3 regions of the Methylobacterium sp. Leaf100 genome follow, and region 2 is predicted to be linked to each of the others. Evidence: predicted binding sites of a transcription regulator. Region 2 holds the regulator's gene; each other region holds the start of a gene.
The links. The regulator LexA, encoded in region 2, represses DNA repair genes until DNA is damaged. The targets are predictions, from matches to a motif close to TGTTCNNNNTGTGTTCNG.
Positions count from the first base shown of each region.

Region 1: a site for LexA is predicted at 2,087-2,104, ahead of uvrA (excinuclease ABC subunit UvrA). Genes of this name have one in related genera too.
Region 3: a site for LexA is predicted at 2,248-2,265, ahead of dnaE (DNA polymerase III subunit alpha). Genes of this name have one in related genera too.

Region 1 is NZ_LMMW01000003.1:44,293-50,202, reverse strand. It holds gene ASF25_RS03885 (glycoside hydrolase family 15 protein) at 1-180, opposite strand, end outside; gene ASF25_RS03880 (Gfo/Idh/MocA family oxidoreductase) at 203-1,360, opposite strand; gene uvrA (excinuclease ABC subunit UvrA) at 2,275-5,253, shown strand; gene ASF25_RS03870 (transporter) at 5,782-5,910, shown strand, end outside.
Region 2 is NZ_LMMW01000045.1:217,604-223,513, reverse strand. It holds gene gltX (glutamate--tRNA ligase) at 1-1,325, opposite strand, end outside; gene ASF25_RS17090 (ComEC/Rec2 family competence protein) at 1,487-3,754, shown strand; gene lexA (transcriptional repressor LexA) at 3,748-4,497, opposite strand; partial or broken gene ASF25_RS17080 (IS3 family transposase) at 4,764-5,910, opposite strand, start outside.
Region 3 is NZ_LMMW01000012.1:515,628-521,537, forward strand. It holds gene dnaE (DNA polymerase III subunit alpha) at 1-2,013, opposite strand, end outside; gene ASF25_RS10415 (nucleotide disphospho-sugar-binding domain-containing protein) at 2,588-3,835, shown strand; partial or broken gene ASF25_RS10420 (efflux transporter outer membrane subunit) at 3,943-5,406, opposite strand; gene ASF25_RS10425 (efflux RND transporter permease subunit) at 5,616-5,910, opposite strand, start outside.

The sequences.
Region 1 (5,910 bases), on a different contig from region 2:
GGGCACGCACCACCACGCGACGGTCCCGTCCGGCGCCACGAGGACCACGGACCGGCCGTCGCCGAGGGCGGCGTAGTCCTGGATCGGAACCTCAGCGCCGGAACTCCGCCCTGATTCATCCGCGCGGTCCAGGTCGCCGCTCGTTCCCTTGTGCATGGCCGAATCGCGTTCCAGAGTCATCATCGGGGTCTGCGGGGGGCGGTCAGTTCTTCGGGACTTTGTCCTTGCCCTTGCCCGGGTTCGAGGTGTTGACGAGCGCCGGTGATTTCTGGGCGCGCAAGGTCTCTTCCTGTGCCTTCGTATCGATGCGCTTGGTGCGGGTGAACGGTTCGAGGGCCACGGGGCCGCCGGTCTTCAGGGCCTGGACGATGCCCTCCAGCACCCGCACGTCGGCGTAGCCCTCCTCGCCGTCCGGCTCCGGCTCGCGATCCTCGAGGATGCAGTCGGAGAAGTACTTCAGCTCCCCGCCGAAATGGTCGGTGTTCTTGAAGCTTGCGTGGCTCTTCGATTCGCCGAGAGTCACGGTGTGTTCCAGGGGCTTGCCGTACATGTAGGCGGGATTGACCTCGACGCTGCCCTTCGTGCCGACCACCGCGTAGGTGTCGAGGGTGTTGCCGTAATAGGACAGGACGAATTGTGCGAGGCGGTTGCCGGGAAAGCGCAGGGTGACCGCCACGGTGTCGTCGAAATCGCCCAAGCCCGCATTCGGGTGCCGGACGCCCACTGCCGAGACCACCTCCGTCGGCTCGTCGCCGAAGACGTAGCGGGCGGCGTTCACGGGATACGGCCCCATGTCGAAGATCGGGCCGGCCTCGACGCCGTTCCGGGCCCGGTGGTTCTCCGGCGAGACCATCTGGGTGAAGGTCGAGGAGAAGGTAAGGAGGTCGCCGAGCTTGCCGGAGCGGATAAGATCGATGGTCGCCAGGGTGGCGGGCTCGAAATGCAGGCGGTACGCCACCATCAGCTTGGCCGGCGAGGTCTCGGCGACGTTGAGGATGGCGCGGCACTTCTCCGTAGACACTTCCAGGGGCTTCTCGGCGAGCACATGGATACCGGCTTTGAGGGCCGGGATCGCAAACTCCGCATGGCGCCAGTTCGGCGTCGCGAGGTAGATCGCGTCGATGGTCCCAGAGGCGAGGAGTTCGTCGAACTGGTCGTACGTGTAGGAAGCGGTGACGCCGTACTGCTTGCCGACGCCGGACGCCTTTTCGGGGTCGCCGGTGACGAAGGCCACCACCTCGGAATTGCCCGTGTGGGCCACGCCGGGCAGCATGGCTTCCTGGGTGATGTCACCAAGAGCGACGAAGGCGTAGCGGACCTTTTTGCCGGAGGTCAGACCGAGGGCCGAGGCGATGCTCATGCGGGTCTCCAAACGAGGGCGAGCGAAGCGTGGGGATCGAGCCGGCCTGGGCATCGCACACGGCCTGCACGGGCCGCCGCGACCGCCGAAGGCGGCGCATGAGCTGTCAACGGAGCGCCCCATGGATCGTTGCAGGGGGATACGATCCGCCTCAGGGCGCCTGCCGATGCTGCCGATCCTGCCGCCAACGCCCGTGCGTTCGCGCTCATCGCCGCCGCCCGCCTCGACACGACGTGGCTCCGACCCTGGGGGCCGTCGCGGATCCGGTCTCGCGCCGAGAGGTTCCGGAGCCCGGGTTTCCCCCGACCACCCTCGTCCCTCCTACCAAGGGGACTTGTTCCGTGTGTCTGGGGCGCGGACCTGTGTATCGGCGACCTAGGAATAAGGGGGTGCGATCCCGGTCTTCCGTCCCGGAAACACATGCCAGCGTACACACGCCGAGGGACACACGCCGAGGGACACACGCCGAGGGACACACGCCGAGGGACACACGCCGAGGGACACACGCCGAGGGACACACGCCGCGCCGAGGGACACACGCCGAGGGACACACGCCGAGGGACACACGCCGAGGGACACACGCCAAAGGACACATGCAGAGGGACACATGCCGAGGAACACCGGCCCGAACTTTCCGGGGACCGACGCTGCGTCGCGCTGACCGTGAGCGCCGTGCCAGTCGATGCCTCGCCGGTTCGGGGAGACTTCAAGGCACGGCCGCGTTCGTGTACTCAGTTTGTTCCGAATGATACCGTTGCGGTCGATGCCGGTCGGCGTTTCTGCCCGTCCAGCCCGCCACCGGCCGGACTTGCACGGCCGGTGGCGGCACCTTGTCTTGGACACCCGACGCCCGACATGCGGGTGGCCGGCGGATGCGAAGCCTGTCGAACCGACCCGAAGCGTGAAGAGATTCCATGGCCAAAGCCAAAGCCAGAGCCGCCGCCCGGCAAGCGGAAGTCGAGAAGGTCGAGGCCGACATCGAGAAGCTGTTCGACGGCGCCCGGGACGCCCGCGTGATTTCCGTGCGCGGCGCGCGTGAGCACAACCTCAAGAACATCGACCTGACGATCCCGCGCGACCGGCTCGTGGTGTTCACCGGGCTGTCGGGCTCGGGCAAGTCGTCGCTCGCCTTCGACACCATCTACGCCGAGGGCCAGCGCCGCTACGTCGAGTCGCTCTCGGCCTATGCCCGCCAGTTCCTCGAAATGATGGGCAAGCCCGACGTCGACCAGATCGACGGGCTCTCGCCGGCGATCTCCATCGAACAGAAGACCACTTCGAAGAACCCGCGCTCCACCGTCGGCACCGTCACCGAGATCTACGATTACATGCGCCTGCTGTGGGCGCGGGTCGGCATTCCATACTCGCCCGCCACCGGCCTGCCCATCGAGAGCCAGACCGTGAGCCAGATGGTCGACCGGGTGCTCGCCCTGCCGGAGAAGAGCCGGCTCTACCTGCTCGCGCCCGTGGTGCGCGGCCGCAAGGGCGAGTACCGCAAGGAGATCGCCGAGTTCCAGAAGAAGGGGTTTCAGCGCCTGCGCGTCGACGGCGAGTACTGCGCCATCGACGACGTGCCGGCCCTCGACAAGAAGGTGAAGCACGACATCGACGTGGTGGTGGACCGCATCGTCGTGCGGGCCGACATCGCCGCGCGCCTCGCCGATTCCTTCGAGACCGCCCTCGATCTCGCCGACGGCATCGCGCTGATCGAATTCGCCGACACCCCCGAGGGCGAGGCCGCGCGCGAGCCCATCACCTTCTCGTCGCGGTTCGCCTGTCCGGTCTCGGGCTTCACCATCGCGGAGATCGAGCCGCGGCTGTTCTCGTTCAACAACCCGTTCGGCGCCTGCCCCACCTGCGGTGGCATCGGCCACGAGATGCGCATCGACCCCGAACTCGTGATCTCGGACGCCAAGCTCAGCCTCAAGCGCGGCGCCGTCGGCCCGTGGGCGAAATCGACCTCGCCCTATTACGGCCAGACCCTGGATGCCCTGGCCCGGCACTACAAGTTCAAGACCACCGTGCCGTGGGCCGAGCTGCCCGAGACGGCGCGCACGGTGATCCTGCAGGGCACCGGCCGGGACTCCGTGCGCTTCGCCTACGACGACGGCATGCGCGCCTACGAGGTCAACAAGCCGTTCGAGGGCGTGATCCCGAACCTGGAGCGGCGCTACAAGGAGACGGAGAGCGACACCGCCCGCGAGGAGATCGCCCGGTTCATGAGCGCCACCCCGTGCGCCACCTGCACCGGCAAGCGCCTCAAGATCGAGGCGCTGTGCGTGAAGATCGCCATGGAGGACATCGGCGCGATCACGTCTCTCTCCGTGCGCGACGCGCACAGGTGGTTCTCCGAGCTCCCGGAAAAACTCACGGACAAGCAGAACGAGATCGCCTTCCGCATCCTCAAGGAGATCCGCGACCGGCTCACCTTCCTCATCGATGTCGGCCTCGACTACCTCACCCTGGGGCGGGGCTCGGGCTCCCTGTCGGGCGGCGAGAGCCAGCGCATCCGGCTCGCCTCCCAGATCGGCTCCGGGCTGACGGGCGTGCTCTACGTGCTGGACGAGCCCTCCATCGGTCTGCACCAGCGCGACAACGAGCGTCTGCTCGGCACCCTCAAGCGCCTGCGCGATCTCGGCAACTCGGTTATCGTCGTCGAGCACGACGAGGACGCGATCCTGCAGGCCGATTATGTGGTGGATGTCGGCCCCGGGGCCGGCATCCATGGCGGGCGGATCATCGCGCAGGGTACGCCCGCGGAGGTGCTGAAGAACCCCGCCTCGCTGACCGCCAAGTACCTCACCGGCGAGATGAGCGTGCGGGTGCCCACCGCCCGGAGGAAGCCGAAGAAGGGCAAGCTCAGCCTCGTGGGCGCGCGGGGCAACAACCTCAAGAACGTCTCGGTGGATATCCCGCTCGGCACCTTCACCTGCGTCTCGGGGGTCTCCGGCGGCGGCAAGTCGACCCTCATCATCGATACGCTCTACAAGTCCGTGGCGAAGACCCTGAACGGCGCGCACGAGCACCCGGCCCCGTTCGAGCGCCTCGACGGCCTGGAGAACCTCGACAAGGTCATCGATATCGACCAGTCGCCCATCGGGCGGACCCCGCGCTCGAACCCGGCCACGTACACGGGCGCGTTCACGCCGATCCGCGACTGGTTCGCCGGCCTGCCCGAGGCCAAGGCGCGGGGCTACCAGGCCGGGCGCTTCTCCTTCAACGTCAAGGGCGGGCGCTGCGAGGCCTGCTCCGGCGACGGCGTCATCAAGATCGAGATGCACTTCCTGCCCGACGTCTACGTCACCTGCGACGTGTGCAAGGGTCGCCGCTACGACCGCGAGACCCTGGAGGTGAAGTACCGCGACCGCTCCATCGCGGACGTCCTCGACATGACCGTCGAGGAGGCCGCCGACCTGTTCAAAGCGGTGCCGACCATCCGGGAGAAGATGGAGACCCTGGCCCGCGTCGGGCTCGGCTACGTCAAGGTCGGCCAGCAGGCCACCACCCTGTCGGGCGGCGAGGCCCAGCGGGTGAAGCTGTCGAAGGAGCTGTCGAAGCGGGCCACCGGCCGGACCCTCTACATCCTCGACGAGCCGACCACCGGGTTGCACTTCCACGACGTCGCCAAGCTCATGGAGGTTCTCCACGAGCTCGTCGACCAGGGCAACACCGTGGTGGTGATCGAGCACAACCTCGAAGTCATCAAGACCGCCGACTGGGTCATCGACATGGGCCCCGAGGGCGGCGACGGCGGCGGCGTGGTCGTGGCCGAGGGGACGCCCGAGCAGATCGCCCAATCGAAAAAGAGCCATACCGGGCGCTTCCTGCGCGACGTCCTCGCTCGCCGGCCGCCCGCGCCCGTCGTCGCCAAGGGCCGCAAGGCCGCCGTTTAGGGATCGGGCGGCCCTCCGAACCGGCCCTCGGACGCGGATCGGTGGCGCTTCGGGGTGATTCGCTGGGCCGCCAAGGCTTTTTGGCCATTCGGGGCGGCCCCGCATCGCGGGAGCGGTCGAAGGCCCCCGGCGCCAAAGGTTAACGCTTGCGCAATCGCCGAAGGCGTCTTTCCGGTTTTGCCCGGTCCGTGCGGGAGCGACAAACGCTTGCGCCGTCAGCGATATCGTTCCGGTTCGTCCGAACGGACCCGCGTGCGCCGCGCCACAATGGTTAACGAACCGCGCTGTTGCACCGCGGCAAAATTGCGGCTTTTGCGCAACGGTCAGTTTGGAACTGCCCCGTTTCAGTGCAACGCGCTGTCCTTCCGGGCCAAGCTGTAGAATAGTTCCCCTCGTTGAGACACGAATTCGGGCCGCAAGGGGGGCCTTCCAAACCAACGGGAACACGCTGCTCCAAAGCAGCGGACCGGCAGAATGGTGCGGAAGGCTACGCGGCGCCCGCCTGAAATCCTTGGGAAGGACAGACACATGATGAAGAACTGGCTCGCCGCCGGAGCGGTGGCGCTTTCGGTCGGCATGTCCGCCACCGCCGCCTTCGCCCAGACGACCACGGTTCCCGGTGAGCAGGTCGGCCTCGCCACCGGCGCGCCGCTGCCC
Region 2 (5,910 bases):
GCCGCCCGCAGGGGCTGCGCGATCTGCCCGAGCTTCACGGCCGCCGATTCGGCGAAAGCGCGCACGGTGCCTTCCGTTGCGGCAGCGCTCCATTCCGGAAGCGCTTCCAGGGCGGGCAGGATCGCGGAGAGGCGGGTCCGCGCCTCCGGGCCGAGGAGGGAGGCGGCCTTGTCGTCGAGGGCCAGGGGCCGGGCCGCCGTGAGGTAGTAGGCGCTGTCGAGGAGGTCGACGAGGGTCTTCGCCCGCTCCTTCAGGCCGGGCATCGCCGCAATCAGCTTCTCGCGGAGTTCGGGTGCCATGGGCGAGGCGATGCCGCGCGACGGGCCCAGGGCCGGCAGCACGCCGTCGAGGGCTGCGACGAGATCCGCGTCGTCGGCGCCTCGGATGTAGAGCCCGTTGAGATTCTCCAGCTTGGCGAAATCGAAACGCGCGGGCGAGCGCCCGATGGACTTGAGATCGAAGGCCGCGATCATCTCGTCGGTGGAGAACACTTCCTGGTCGCCGTGGCTCCAGCCGAGGCGCACGAGGTAGTTGCGCAAAGCCGCCGGCAGGTAGCCGAGATCGCGATAGGCGTCGACGCCCAGCGCCCCGTGGCGCTTCGACAGCTTGGCCCCGTCGGCCCCATGGATGAGCGGGATGTGCGCCATGGCCGGTGCGTCCCAGCCGAGGGCATCCGAAATCTGGCGCTGGCGCGCCGCATTGGTCAGATGGTCGTCGCCGCGGATAACCTGGGTGACGCCCATGTCGTGGTCGTCCACCACCACGGCGAGCATGTAGGTCGGGTTGCCGTCGGAGCGCAGGAGCACGAGGTCGTCGAGGTCTCGGTTCTGCCAGACGACGCGTCCCTGCACGCCGTCCTCGACCACGGTCTCGCCTTCGAGCGGCGCGCGCAGGCGGATCACCGGCTTCGCCCCGGCGGGCGCCTCGGACGGGTCGCGGTCGCGCCAGCGGCCATCGTAGCGAAGGGGCCGGCCCTCGGCCCGCGCCGCCTCGCGCATGGCCGTGAGTTCGTCCGGCGTCGCGTAGCAACGATAGGCGTGCCCCGACGCGAGCAAAGTCTCCGCCGCCTCCCGGTGCCGGTCGGCCCGGGCGTACTGGTAGATGACATCGCCGTCCCAATCGAGGCCGAGCCAGCGCATCCCGTCGAGGATCGCGTCGATCGCCCCCTGGGTCGAGCGTTCGCGATCCGTATCCTCGATGCGCAGCAGCATCCGGCCGCCGAAGCGACGGGCATAGAGCCAGTTGAACAGGGCGGTGCGCGCGCCGCCGATGTGAAGATAGCCCGTTGGGGAGGGCGCGAAGCGCGTGACGACGGTGGACGACATCGATCTTGGCTTAGACTCTGTAGGGAAGCAGGCGGACGGCGGATCGACCGGCCCGGGGATGGGCATGTAGCATGCGCGAAGGCAGGCGTTAAGAAATCGTCACCCCCACCCCTAGGAATGGTGAAGGGTCGCACGCGGGTCACGCCCGGAGGTGTCGTGGGATGGGGCAGGGAGGCGCACGGACCGCCGGACGGATGTGGGTGCGCGCCGCCGCCCGCGTTCCCGCGCCGTCCCTGTGGCTCGGCACGCTTCAGGAGGGTGTCGCCGCCGGATTCTGCCGGGAGGTCGAACAGCGCCGACTCTTTCCCTGGCTCGCGGTGGCGTTCGGCCTCGGGGTGCTGCTTTGCTTCACTGCGACCTCCGGGCCGCCATCCCTGGCGGCACCGCTCGCCGTTGCGGCGATTTTCATCGCTCTGACACCCGTCTTCGCGGCCAGACCCGTGGTCCTGGCCGGTCTCGTCGGGCTCGTCGCCGCATTCCTTGGTTTTGCGGCCGCCACGTTCCGCCTCGTGCAGGTGGCGAGCCCGGTGCTGGCCAGAACCACCATCGCGCCCCTCGTCGGGCTCATCGAAGCCCTCGACGAGAGGGAGGAGGGCGCACGCCTCATCGTTCGGGTCGAGAGCTTCGGCACCCTCGCGGCAGAGCAGCGGCCCCGTCGGGTGCGGGTGTCGTTCAAGAAGGCACCGCCGCTGAAACCCGGTGATCGCATCGCCGCGACGGCGCGCCTGCTTCCGCCTCCCGAAGCGGCGCGGCCGGGCGGCTACGATTTTGCCCGCGATGCCTATTTTCGCGGGATCGGGGCGGTGGGCTCCCTCGTCGGCACGATCCAAGTGCGGCCGCCCCCGGAGGATTTGCCACGGTCCTTGCGGCTCGCCGCTGCAGTCGACGACGCCCGCAACGCCCTGACGCGCCGCATCACCGACGCCAACGGCGGGCAGGCCGGCGCCGTCGCGGCCGCCCTGGTGACGGGCAAACGCGGCCTCATCAACGCGGAGACCAATGATGTCCTGCGCGCGGCGGGAATTTATCACGTCGTGTCGATCTCAGGTCTTCACATGGTGCTGGCGGCCGGGGTGGTGTTTTGGCTCGTGCGCGCGCTTCTCGCGCTGGCGCCGGCGCTGGCCCTGCGCTGGCCGATCAAGAAGATCGCCGCCGCCTGCGCCATGGCGGGTGTGACGGCCTATTGCGTGTTCTCCGGCTGGGATATCGCCGCCGAACGGGCGCTGATCATGACCCTGGTGATGCTCGGTGCGATCCTGGTGGACCGACCGGCCCTGAGCATGCGCAATCTGGCGCTGGCGGCCCTTATCGCCCTGGCGCGTGAGCCGGATGGGCTCCTCGGCCCGAGTTTTCAAATGTCTTTCGGGGCGGTGGCGGGCCTCATCGCCTGCGCTCCGCTCATCGGCGCCGTGAGCTTGCGCGGGCAAAGCGCCGGTCCCCTCGGACGCGTTGCAATCTGGATCGCCACCGCGATCATCGGCACACTTGCGACGACCCTGGTCGCACAGTTCGCGACGGCACCGTTCGCGACCTACCACTTCCAGACGGTCCAGCCCTTCGGCCTCGTCGGAAATGCCCTGACCCTCCCCCTGGTCTCGCTCGCCGTGATGCCGGCGGCGGTCCTCGGCATCTTGGCCTACCCCTTCGCCCTCGATCAGCCGGTCTGGTGGCTCATGGGTCTCGCCGTGCGGGGGATGCTGACGATCTCCACCTGGATCGCCGGGTTCGATCGCGCCACCTACGTGATCCCGGCCTTCGGACCCGGCGCCCTCGCGGCGATGGCCCTTGGCCTCGTCACGCTCACCCTACCGGTGTCGCGGCTGCGCTGGCTCGGCCTCCTACCGATGGCCGTCGGCGTCGCCCTGGCCGCGAGCGCGACGCGGCCGGATCTCTATATCGACCGCGAGGGAGCTGGAATCGCCATTCGCGCCCAGGACGGACGCCTCGCAACCCTGGGGAAACCGCCAGCCTTCGTCCTGGAGCAATGGCTGAAGGCCGATGGCGATGGACGCCGGGCCGGCACCGTCACCGCCCTCTCGACCGCTCGGTGCGATCGGCTCGGCTGCACGGCGCATTTGCCGGACGGAAGAGTGCTTGCACTCGTCACCGACAAACGCGCTCTCCACGAGGATTGCATCCGTGCCGACGTTCTAATCACCCGTCGCGATGCACCGCCGGCCTGCGCCGCCAAACTCGTGCTCGACCGTCCATTCCTGGCTGCTCACGGTGCCGTGACGATCCGCTTCCCGCCAAAGGCCGATCCGATCATCACCACGGCACGACGCGCCGGCGAGAGTGTACCCTGGCGCCCGGTGCGGGAAACGGTACCGACGCGGACCCCGACGCCGGCTGTCCCGACCGCGCCGACAGCGCCAGATACAGACGAACCCGAACCTCCCTCCGAAGGCTCGGGCGAGACTCTTCAGTAGCGACGGACCAGACTGACGAGGCGTCCCTGGATCTGAACCCGATCGGGCCCGAGCACCCGTGTCTCGTAGGCGGGGTTCGCCGCTTCTAGAGCGATGGACGATCCACGCCGGCGCAGGCGCTTGAGGGTCGCTTCCTCGTCGTCGATGAGAGCGACGATGATGTCGCCGGTGTTGGCGGTGTCCTGCTTGCGGATCACCACCAGATCACCGTCGAGGATCCCGGCATCGACCATGGAATCGCCGCGCACCTCCAGGGCGTAATGCTCGCCACCCGAGAGAAAGTCCGGGGACAGGGTGACCGAGTGGCTCTGCTCCTGGATCGCCGAGATCGGCGTACCGGCCGCGATCCGGCCCATGACCGGAATGGTGATGGCACGACCGTCGCCATCCGTCGCTCGCGTCGTCGGCAGGCGTCCAACCGGCATGCGCTCGACGGTGCCCTTGCCCTTGCCCCCCTCGACGACGCTCGGCGTGAAACGACGCGACTCCGTCGGTGCCGCAGCGCCCGCGCCCGACTGCCCTCCGAGACTCTCGGGCATCCTGATCACTTCGATGGCGCGGGCGCGATTGGGGAGGCGCCTGAGGAAACCACGCTCTTCCAGCGCCGTGATCAGCCGATGGATGCCCGACTTCGACTTCAGGTCGAGGGCATCCTTCATCTCATCGAACGACGGCGGTACGCCCCCCTCGTTCATCTTCTGTTGAATGAACTGGAGCAGATCCAGCTGCTTACGAGTCAACATGAACGGCACCCGTCCTCGAACAGTACAAAGCGGCACTAAGCCACAGAAACAAATCGCGAACAGGTTATGCGTTCCGGAAGTGTTCTGCAAGGGTTCTCAGGAAAGATACATGATGGAGTGGCCGGGCGAAATTGGCGATGAGCCTGTCATCGCCAATTGGCGGCGAACCGATAATATTGTTTATCATTAATTATTTAGCAGGGTTTGGGTGCCCCCCCGCTGGTCCCTGCTTTGGCCTGCCCCCGTGCGGTGGCCCAAGTTCGAAGTTAGTGCATCGTCGGTCGGGTGACGATGGCAAGGCGAGCGGACGGCACTGATCCGCTCGGTTCCGTTGGCCAGATGACGACCTCGGGCGCAGGTGGCTGGTATCCGAGCGACGAATGCGGCCGGATGCTGTTGTCGTGCCTTCGCCATTGCTCGATCACGACGCTGGCTTCCTTGAGGGTGTAGAACACCTCGCCTTTGAGGAGTTCGTCCCGCAGCTTCGCGTTGAAGCTCTCGCAATAGCCGTTCTCCCACGGACTGCCCGGCTCGATGTAGGCGGTCTGCGAGCCAACCGCCGCGATCCAGTCCTGGACCGTTTTGGCAATGAACTCCGGCCCGTTGGCCGAGCGGATATGGCCTGGCACGCCGCGCAGACTGAACAGGTCCGAGAGTACGTCGATCACGTCGAGGGCCTTCAGCTTGCGGGATACGCGGATCGCGAGGCACTCGCGAGTGAACTCATCGATCACGTTCAGCATCCGGTACTTGCGACCGTTATGCGTACGGTGCTCGACAAAGTCATACGACCAGACGTGGTCAGGCCGCTCTAGCCGCAGGCGCAGGCACGAGCCGTCGTTGAGCCAAAGGCGTGCCCGTTTCGGCTGACGCGCGGGAACCTCGAGCCCTTCGCTGCGCCAGATCCGCTCGACCCGCTTCACGTTCACCGTCCAGCCGTCACGCCGGAGCAAGGCCGTGATCCGGCGATAGCCGTAGCGCCCGTACTGGAGAGCCAGCGCAACGATGGCGACCGTCAGAGCGGCCTCGTCCTCGACTACGACGGCGGATTTGCGCTGTGTCGAACGATGCTGCCCCAAAACTCGGCAGGCGAAGCGTTCGGACACACCGTGCTTGGCAACGACGGAGTCGACACAAGCCCGGCGGCGAGCCGGGCTCAGAAGTTTTGCTGGCGCTGCCCTTCGGGTCCCGCAGCTGCCTCCTTCAGGATGAGCTTCTCCAGGGTCGGATCGGAGATCGCCCGGCGGAGGCGCTGATTCTCGGTCTCCAGAGAATTCAGCCGCTTCACCTGATTGCCCTTCAGGCCACCGTACTCGGACCGCCACCGGTAATACGTGACCTCGGTGACCTCGATGGACCGGATTGCTTCGGCGACCTTGCGACCTTGCGAGACCAGAACATCCACTTGGCGCA
Region 3 (5,910 bases), on a different contig from region 2:
CGGGATGTTGGCCATGGGGCCGGGGCGGTAGAGGGCCACGAGGGCGATGATGTCCTCGAACCGGTCGGCCTGCATCTCGACGAGCGCCTTGCGCATGCCGGCGGATTCCACCTGGAACACGCCCACCGTCTCGCCGCGCTTCATCGGCAGGTAGGTCGCCTCGTTGTCTAGGGGCAGCGAGGCGAGATCGACGATGATGCCGCGCTTGGCCAGCAGGTCGGTGCAGTAGCGCAGCAGGGTCAGGGTCTTCAGACCCAAGAAGTCGAACTTCACCAGGCCGGCGGCCTCGACCCACTTCATGTTGAACTGGGTCACCCGCATGCCGGTCTTCGGATCGCGGTAGAGGGGGACGAGCTGTTCGAGGGGCCGGTCGCCGATGACCACGCCGGCGGCGTGGGTCGAGGCGTGGCGGTGCAGGCCCTCCAGCTTCTTGGCGATCTCCATGAGGCGGGCCACGATGGGCTCCTCCTCCATGGCCGCCTGGAGCTTGGGCTCGCCCTCGATGGCCTGGGTCAGGGTCACGGGGTTGGCCGGGTTCTGCGGCACCAGCTTCGTGAGCTTGTCCACCTGCCCGTAGGGCATCTCCAGGACGCGGCCGACGTCGCGCAGCACGCCGCGCGCCTGCAGGGTACCGAAGGTGATGATCTGCGCGACCTGCTCGTGGCCGTAGCGATCCTGCACGTACTGGATCACCCGCTCGCGGCCGTCGACGCAGAAGTCGATGTCGAAATCCGGCATCGAGACGCGCTCGGGGTTAAGGAAGCGCTCGAACAGCAGGCCGAAGCGAAGCGGGTCGAGGTCGGTGATGAGGAGCGACCACGCCACCAGGGATCCGGCACCCGAGCCACGGCCCGGGCCGACCGGAATGTCGTGGTCCTTGGCCCACTTGATGAAGTCCGACACGATGAGGAAGTAGCCGGGAAACTTCATGCCGACGATGACGTCGAGCTCGAAGGCGAGGCGGTCGCGATAGACCTGCTCGCTCATGCCCGGCGCCGTGCCGTGCTGTGCGAGGCGCAGGTCGAGGCCGGCGATAGCCTGCGCGCGCAGCTCCTCCGGCTCGGATCTCACCACCTCCGCCCCGGCTGCACCGGGGGCCTCGCCGGCGACGGCGTCGGCGGTGACACGGGCGAAGTTCGGCAGGATGGGCTTGCGCGTGCGCACGCGGTAGGCGCAGCGCATGGCGATCTCGACCGTGGCGTTCAGGGCGTCCGGCAGATCGACAAACAGCTCGGCCATCTGCGCGCGCGTGGTGAAAGCGTGCCGCGGGGTGAGCTTGCGCCGGCGCTCGTCGGAGACGAGGCGTCCGTCCGCGATGGCGAGCAGCGCGTCGTGGGCGTCGTAATCGCCGGTACGCGCGAAGAACGGTTCGTTGGTGGCCACGATGGACAGGCCGTTGGCATCGGCGAGCCGGAGCAGCTCGCGCTCGATGGCCCGTTCGTCGGACAGGCCGTGGCGCAGGATCTCGACGTAGAGGTTGCTCTCGCCGAAGGCCGCCTTGAGCTGGGCGAGACGCGCGGCGGCGAGCTCGGCCCGGCCCTGGCGCAACGCCCCGTCGAGGGGTCCGGTGGTCCCGCCCGTGAGGGCGATGAGCCCGCCGGCGCATTCGGCCAGCCCGGCGGCGCTCACCCGGGGGGCATCGCCGAGGGCGCCGTCGAAGTAGGCGCGGCTCGCCAGCCGCAGGAGGTTCGCGTAACCGGCCTCGTCCTGGGCCAGGACCACCACGTTGGCGCAGCCGGCCTGCCCCTGAACCACCCGCGCCATGGGATCGGGCGTCTCGAAGGCCACCGTCACCTGCAGGCCGGCGATGGGCTGAATCCCCGATCCGGAGGCCTTCTCGGAGAATTCCAGGGCCCCGAACAGGTTGTTGGTGTCGGTGAGCGCCAGGGCCGGCTGCCGGTCGGCCGCCGCCGCCTTGACGATGTCCCCGACCTTCAGCGCCCCTTCGAGGAGCGAGAACGACGAGTGGACGTGGAGGTGGACGAAGCCGGGATCTTTGAGGATGCGCGCCATGCTCCCAACAGCCCGACTCGTGGTGAACGATCCATCAAGAATGCGCGGAGCGGATCGTTTGGCTGTGGAAGGCCGCCATCCGTGATGCGTCGGCAACGCTATCGCAACGGCGCCAATGCGACAGCCCAAGCGGCGACCGAAACCGCAAGGAGACCGAAGGCCATGAATTCGACCGCGCCGGTGAGGATCATCCGCTTGAGCATGGGAAGCGCCTTTCGTTGAGCTCTCCCATTTTGTTCCTGTTTTGTTCTATGTAAAGCGAAAAGGCCGTCTCGCGGTCGGCAGAGTCAACGAAATGTGAAGCCCGGGCCGGCTGCATGATTTCACGACAGATTCGCATGCCGCTGCATGGACGATCCTGCCAACATGACGCGGACAGCAGGCAAAACCGCATGTTCTACTGAAGATCCATCGCATCGTCCCTGCTGCGACAACGCTTCGACTCCGTAAGATTCCGCACATCGTTGCAGGACGGCCAGTCACCGCCAAGGCCCGAATCACAACCGCAGGATGGCGAACACGAACCCTGTACCTATGTGAGCGGGACACCCGGACTCCGCATCACAGACCGAACATGCAAATCAAGTTGGTGGCCGTCGGCTCACACGGCGACGTCCTTCCCTTCATCGGCCTCGGGGCCGAACTGGTGCGACGCGGGCACGCCGCGGTTCTGGCGGCGCCCGCCCCCTTCGCTCAGCTGGCGGCCCGCGCTCACCTGCCGTTCCACGCTCTCGGCACGCGCGCCGATTACGAGCGGACCGTCGCGGTGCCGGACTTGTGGCATCCGAGGCGGGGGGCCTTCGTCCTGTTCGACCAGCTCGCCCCGACGACGGAGCAGACCTACGACTGGCTGGCCCGTACCAGCGCACCAGGCGAGACCCTCGTGGTCGCCTCGACCCTCGGCCTGGGCGCCCGCGTGGCGCAGGACAAGCTCGGCCTGCCCGTCGTGACCGTGCATGTCATGCCCCTGCTGGTGGAGAGCCGGCACGCCGCGCCGGTTCTGCCGGGCATCCCCCTCGCCCACCTGCTGCCGTCCCGCCTACGGCACTGGCTCGGCCGGGGCGCTGACCGCTACGTGATCGGCCCGGCCGCCCTGCCCCAACTCAACGCCCTGCGCGAGCGCCTCGATCTCGCGCCCGTGCGCCGCCTGCGGCACTGGTGGAACAGCCCGACGCGGATCCTCCTGATGTTTCCGGAGTGGTTCACCGCCCCCCAGGCGGATTGGCCGGCCCAGGCCGCGCAGGTCGGCTTTCCCCTGGTCGATCGTCTCGGCGATACCCCTTCCCTGAGCTCGGAGCTGAGCGAGTTCCTCGCGGCAGGGCCACCACCCCTGGTGTTCACCTACGGGTCGGCGATGCGTCACGGCCAAGCCTTCTTCCGGACGGCCTGCGCCCTGTGTCGGACCATGGGCCGCCGTGGCGTGATGCTGGCGCCGGAGTCCGGTCAGATGCCCACGGATCTGCCGGAGGGCGTCATCCATGTCCCCTACGCGCCCTTGAGCGTGCTGCTTCCGCGCGCCGCCGCTCTGATCCACCACGGCGGCATCGGCACCGTCGCCCAGGCCCTGGCCGCCGGCATCCCGCAGCTCGTGGTCCCGGTGGCGTTCGACCATTTCGACGAAGGCCAGCGCCTCCAGCGCCTCGGCGTCGGCGCCATGCTCGGCCGGCGTTGGTTCACCCCAGGCCGGGCCGCCCAAGCCCTCAACCGTCTTCTGGCCTCCGAGACCGTGGCGCAGGCCTGCGCCGAGACGCGCATGCGCATGACCCGGGAGGACGGCGTATCGGCCGCCTGCGACGAGATCGAGCGCCTGATCGCCCGCTGAGTCATACCAGTTCCGGTCGATCGCTTCGCGATGCGGATCTGGGCTTCGCTCAGGCGCCGCGCGGGCTGCCTGAGACTGTCTCCGTAAGGATCATCCGGAAAACAGTCTCACTCGTCCGTTCGCACCGCCTGTCCGGAATCGATGGGCAGGCGGGTGCCCTTGAGTTCGTCGCCGGTGGGCAGGCTGCGCACGTCCCAGCCGCCGCCGAGTGCCCGGATGAGGGCCACGGCGGTGGTGAAGCGGTTGAGGCGGATCTGCAGGGCGTTGATCTCGTTGTTCAGGGCGATGGACTGGGCCGTCACCACCGTGGTGTAGTTCTGCGTGCCCGCCCGGTACTCGTTGAGGGTGATCTCGACACCGCGCCGGGCCGAGGCCACGGCCTCGTCCTGCGCCGCCTGCTGGCGGGCGAGGATGCGCACGCCCGAGAGCCCGTTCTCGACCTCCCCGAAGGCGGTGAGCACGGTCTGGCGGTAATTCGCCACCGCCGCGTCGTAGGCCGCGCGGGTGATGCGGAGCGCCGCCGCGCGGGCGCCGCCGTCGTAGAACACCTCCGTGCCGGCCGCAGCGACCGACCAGACCTGGTTGGCGGCCGAGAACACGCCGTTCGACGTCAGGCCCGAGACCCCGCCCGAGGCCGAGAGGGTGAGCGTGGGGTAGAACGCCGCCACGGCGACGCCGATGAGCTCGCTCTGGGCCTGCACGGTCCGCTCTGCCTGGGCGACATCGGGGCGGCGCTCCAGCAGGGCCGACGGAATGCCCACCGGCACGGCGGGCGGGCGCACGGCGAGCGGCGCGACGGGCAGGGACAGTTCGGCGGGCGGGCGCCCGACGAGGGTCGCCAGGGCGTGCTCGAAGATCGCCCGCTGCAGGCCGATGGCGATGGCCTGGGCCTGCGTCGTCTGCAACAGGGTCTGGGCGGTGATCACGTCGGACCGCGCGGCCACACCCGCCGCGTACTGGTTCTCGGTGATGGCGAGACTCTTCTTGAAGCCCGCGATGTTCTCGTCAAACACCCGCTGGAGCGAGTCCTGATATCTGAGGCTCAAATAGTTGTTCGCGACCTCGGACTGGATGGTGAGGCGCACCAGGGCCAGATCCGCCGCGCTCGCCTGGGCGGTGGCGACCTCGCTCTCGAGGTTGCGCCGGATGCGGCCGAACAGGTCGAGCTCCCAGCTCGCCTGCCCCTGGAGCGAGACGGTGGTGCGCTCCGAGCCCCCGACCCGCGAGCGGGTGATGTTCGGCGCGCCGATCACCGTGGGAAACAGGGCGGCGCGGGCCTGGGCGACGAAACCGCGCGCCTGCTCGTAGGCGGCGACCTGGGCGCGCAGGGATTGGTTGTCGACGTCGACGAGGCGGATCAGCCGGTCGAGGGCCGGATCCCGAAAAACCCGCCACCAGTCGCCGCGCTCGGCCCCGTCGTTGGGGGCGGCCGGGCGCCACCCCTTGCGGCTCGCGACATAGGCCGCACTGTCCTCGCGGGCCCCGCCCTCCTTGAAAGCCAGCGGCGTCTCGACGGAGGGACGGGAATAGTCGGGGCCGACCATGCAGCCGGAGACCGACGCCGCGAGGGCGACGAGGGCGACGAGATGCGACGGGCTCCCTCTCCTGGAAGGAGAGGGTTGGGGTGAGGTGTGGGACCTATTCGGAGAGTCCACACACCTCACCCTGTCCCTCTCCTTCCAGGAGAGGGGACCCGCGCCACCTTCGGAATGCATCGGCCCGCTGTCGCATCGGAACGTGACGTCACTGCGCGCGCGACGATCCACCAAACTACCCACGCTCATTCGGCGGCGCCAGGAACCGCGCCAGGAACCGCGCCAGGAACCGCGCCGGGAACCGCGTCGAGCGCAGGCCCGCGCCGGCGCAGGCGGTCGAGGTAGAGGTAGACGACGGGGGTGGTGTAGAGGGTCAGGATCTGGCTCACGATAAGGCCGCCGACGATGGCGATGCCGAGGGGGCGGCGCAGCTCCGAGCCCTCCCCACCCGCGAGGATGAGGGGGAGTGCGCCGAGCATGGCGGCCAGGGTTGTCATCATGATCGGGCGGAAGCGCAAGAGGCAGGCCTCGAAGATCGCG